2 regions of the Streptomyces sp. NPDC029674 genome follow, and region 1 is predicted to be linked to the other one. Evidence: riboswitches for the same ligand, from Rfam matches in the RefSeq annotation. Region 1 holds a riboswitch; the other holds the start of a gene.

Region 1 (2,192 bases):
CGCCGCCGGGGCGGGTGCGGACGTTCCGGACGGACGACCCGGATCTGGTGTCCGCTGAACCGTTGCCGCTGGTTTCGGGTCCGATGGGTCAGGGGGCTTCCGTGCCGGCGATCCGGCCGAAGTCCTGGTCGGGAGGGGGTGGGGACGGCGGGGACTTCGGTGGTGTCGTGTCCAGGCCGTAGTGGTGGTACAGCTGGAGTTCCTGCTCGGGGGAGAGGTGGCGGCCCACTCCGAAGTCCGGGGCGTCCTTGATCAGGGCGCGTTCGAACGGGATGCGGAGGGTTCCGTCCTCGGCCAGTTCGCTCGGCTCCAGCGGGACGAAGGCGTCGCGGCTGAACAGGCCGGTGCGTATGGCGGCCCACTCCGGGGCGCCGGTGGCGTCGTCGAGGTAGACCTCGTCGATCGTGCCGATCTTGGTTCCGTTCCGGTCGAACGCCTTGCGGCCGATCAGGTTGCGCGGATCGATATCGGTCTGCACGGGCCCTCCAGCTGGTCGCGGCTCGTCGGAAACGGGCGTAACTCATCTTTAATCATTCGTAGTCACTACGAAAGAGCACTTCGGGGCAGGTGGCCACTCGAGGGAACGGCCGGGGTCCTCGCTGGTAGGCTGGCGCTTGGCTGCTGACCCCGTGCGGGAGAGCTCTCCGGAAGGCACTTCCCGGAGGCGCCGAAGGAGCAAATCCTCCCCGGAATCTCTCAGGCACCCGTACCGCACGGACGAGGTCACTCTGGAAAGCAGGGCGGGCGTCGGGCGGGCACGTTCGGAACCCTTCCTCACCGACGGTGAAAGCAGATCTGTCGACAGGCGGGCCTGTGAAGCTCTCAGGTTGAGATGACAGAGGGGGAGGCCGTCCGGGTACCCGCGCCGTGGTACCCCTCGCAGGTCGTGCAGACCAGGAGGCCTCCGCAATGACTGCCACCCATCGCATCCCGCTCTCGGAGCTTGAGCAGGGCATCCTCTTCGAGCAGCGGCACATCGGGCCCGATGCGGAAGCGTGCGCCAAGATGCTCGCCCAGGTCGGGTACGGCTCGCTCGACGAGCTGACGGCCGCCGCGGTGCCGGATGTGATCAAGAACGCCGAGGCGCTGGACCTGCCCGGCGCGCGCTCGGAGGCCGAGGTGCTCGCCGAGCTGCGCTCCCTCGCCGACCGGAACCGGGTTCTCGACTCCATGATCGGACTCGGGTACTACGGCACCTTCACGCCGCCGGTGATCCTGCGGAACGTGATGGAGAACCCGGCCTGGTACACGGCCTACACGCCGTACCAGCCGGAGATCTCGCAGGGCCGGCTCGAGGCGCTGCTCAACTTCCAGACCATGGTCGCCGAGCTGACCGGCCTGCCCACCTCCGGGGCCTCGCTCCTCGACGAGGGCACGGCGGCCGCCGAGGCCATGGCCCTGTCGCGCCGCATGGGCAAGGTCAAGAACGGCGTGTTCGTCGTCGACGCCGACGCCCTGCCGCAGACCATCGCCGTCATACAGACCCGCGCCGAGCCCACCGGCGTCGAGGTCGTCGTCGCCGACCTGAGCGAGGGCCTGCCGGCCGAGGTCGCCGAGCGCGGCGTCGTCGGCGTACTCATCCAGTACCCGGGCGCCTCCGGTGCCGTACGCGACATCAAGCCGCTCGTCGACCAGGCGCACGAGCTCGGTGCCGTCGTCACCGTCGCCGCCGACCTGCTCGCCCTGACGCTGCTCACCTCGCCCGGCGAGCTCGGCGCCGACATCGCCGTCGGCACGACGCAGCGCTTCGGTGTGCCGATGGGCTTCGGCGGGCCGCACGCCGGTTACATGGCGGTCCGCGAGAAGTTCGCGCGCAGCCTGCCGGGGCGGCTCGTCGGTGTCTCCGTCGACGCCGACGGCAACAAGGCCTACCGGCTCGCGCTGCAGACCCGTGAGCAGCACATCCGCCGCGAGAAGGCCACCAGCAACATCTGTACCGCTCAGGTGCTGCTCGCCGTCATGGCCGGAATGTACGCCGTTTACCACGGGCCCGACGGCCTGAAGGCCATCGCGCGGCGCACCCACCGGTACGCGACGCTGCTCGCCGCCGGTCTCACCGGGGGCGGTTACGAGGTCGTCCACGGCGCCTACTTCGACACGCTCACGGTGCGGGCGCCCGGCAAGGCCGAGCAGCTGGTGGTCACCGCCCGCGAGGCCGGCGTCAACATCCACCTCGTCGACGCCGACCACGT
Region 2 (2,192 bases), on a different contig from region 1:
GACTTGGTCGACTCCAGCTCGCCGCAGGACTCGCCCGCGACCAGGGTGTCGCCGACCTCGGGGAGCTGGGCGAAGACGACGTCACCGAGCGCGTTGGCCGCGTGCTCCGTGATGCCGACGGTCGCCACGCCGTCCTCGGTGGCCGACAGCCACTCGTGCTCCTTGCTGTAGCGAAGCTGCTGGGGGTTGCTCATGACCTGAATTCTCCTGTACGCGGGTGGGTGCTGCGGAACGGGGACGATGTGCGGGGGGTCACTTCTGGCGCTTGTAGAACGGCAGGGCCACGACCTCGTACGGCTCGTGGGTGCCGCGGATGTCCACACCGACACCCGGCGTGCCCGGCGCCGCGTGCCCGGCGTCGACGTACGCCATCGCGATCGGCTTGCCCAGCGTCGGGGACGGGGCGCCGGAGGTGACCTCGCCGATGACCTTGCCGTCGGCGACCACGGAGAAGCCCGCGCGCGGGACCCGGCGGCCCTCGGCGATCAGCCCGACCAGCTTGCGCGGCGGGGCGGTCTCGGCGCGCTCGGCGGCGGCGGCCAGGGCCGCGCGGCCCACGAAGGAGTCCGCCTGTGACGTCTTCTCGAACTTGACGACGCGGCCGAGCCCGGCGTCGAAGGGCGTCAGCTCGGCGGTCAGCTCGTGCCCGTACAGCGGCATGCCCGCCTCCAGGCGCAGCGTGTCGCGGCAGGAGAGACCGGCCGGGACCATGCCGACCGGCGTGCCCGCCTCCATCAGCGCGTTCCACAGCTTCTCGGCGTCACCGGGGGCGACGAAGAGCTCGAAGCCGTCCTCGCCGGTGTAGCCGGTGCGGGCGATCAGCGCGGGGACGCCCGCGACGGTGCCGGGCAGGCCCGCGTAGTACTTGAGGTTGTCCAGGTCGGCATCCGTGAGTGACTTGAGGATGCCGGGGGACTCGGGGCCCTGGACGGCGAGGAGCGCGTACGCCTCGCGGTCGTCGCGGACCTCGGCGTCGAACCCCTCGACGCGGTTGCTCAGCTCGTCCAGCACGGTCCGGGCGTTGGAGGCGTTGGCGACGACCATGTACTCGGGGGTCTCCGCCTCGCCGAGGCGGTAGACGATCAGGTCGTCCAGGATGCCGCCGTCCTCGGCGACGATCATCGTGTAGCGGGCACGGCCGACACCGATGGAGCCGATGTTGCCGACCAGCGAGAAGTTCAGGAAGTCCACGGCCTCCGGTCCTGTGACCGTGATCTCGCCCATGTGGGAGAGGTCGAAGAGGCCGGCCTTGGTGCGCACGGCGTTGTGCTCGTCGCGCTCGCTGCCGTACCGCAGCGGCATGTCCCAGCCCGCGAAGTCGGTCATGGTCGCGCCGAGCGCGCGATGCACGGCATCGAGGGCTGTGAGACGGGGGGCAGTGCTCATGAAGGGAACTCCCAGGGCATGACGGGCGAGGTCGATCCTCCCCATCTGTCATCGGAACCTGAGAGGTTCGCCGAGAGTGTCCCGGTATCCGGGACGCCCGGCTTGCACCTTGGGTGGGACCGCCGGGGCGGCCCGCTTTTCAGATGTGCCTCGCCCGCGCGGTACGGGGCCTGAGAGATTCAAGGGAGGGACTTGCTCCTTCGGCGCCCCGGGCACGCGGTGCGTGCTGGCTCCGGGGACTCTCCCGCGCGGATTCAAACGGCCGGTATGGAGTTGGCGGGCACATCATTGCACGCGACCCTGTCCAGGGGGACCCTTGCCCGGATACGGATGCCATGGCCCCGGAATGCTCTTGTGCCGCATTACCTTCTCTTTACACTTGCTGGGGAAGGCAGTACGTGACCGCTACGGGGAGGCCGATCACGGTGCGCAGCAGGACCAGCGTCTTTGCCACTACCACGGGGGTGGCACTGCCCAAGCAGGCCGCCACCCCGGCCGCGGAGAGCTGCGGCCCGCTCCCCGTGGCCGTCGTCCGGGACCTGCGGCAGCGGGCCGGCCACAGCCCCCGCCGCCTCACCTTCGGCGAGGGCGACCTCGTCGTCGTCTCCGGGCTGCCCGGTGGCGGAAAGTCGACGCTGATGCGGCAGGCCGTCACGGGCCCCCGCATCGACTCCCAGGACACCCGCGACCGCTGGGCCCACCGCATGCCCCGCCTGCTGCCGTACGCGGTCTACCGCCCCCTGGTCCGCCTCGCGCACTACGCCGGCCTGCGCCGCACCCTGCGCACCGGGGCCGGCGTCGTCGTG

Evidence for each region. Region 1 has a riboswitch for glycine ahead of gcvP (aminomethyl-transferring glycine dehydrogenase). Riboswitches for the same ligand answer to the same signal wherever they lie in the genome.
Region 2: another riboswitch for glycine. It lies ahead of gcvT (glycine cleavage system aminomethyltransferase GcvT); the one in region 1 lies ahead of gcvP (aminomethyl-transferring glycine dehydrogenase).

What each region holds. Positions count from the first base shown of each region.
Region 1 covers NZ_JBJDPY010000018.1:10,258-12,449, forward strand. The annotation lists gene ACI2L3_RS32740 (DNA polymerase IV) at 1-182, shown strand, start outside; gene ACI2L3_RS32745 (PRC-barrel domain-containing protein) at 89-478, opposite strand; glycine riboswitch at 623-722, shown strand; gene gcvP (aminomethyl-transferring glycine dehydrogenase) at 910-2,192, shown strand, end outside.
Region 2 covers NZ_JBJDPY010000011.1:246,197-248,388, reverse strand. The annotation lists gene gcvH (glycine cleavage system protein GcvH) at 1-194, opposite strand, end outside; gene gcvT (glycine cleavage system aminomethyltransferase GcvT) at 253-1,386, opposite strand; glycine riboswitch at 1,536-1,643, opposite strand; gene ACI2L3_RS26360 (AAA family ATPase) at 1,785-2,192, shown strand, end outside.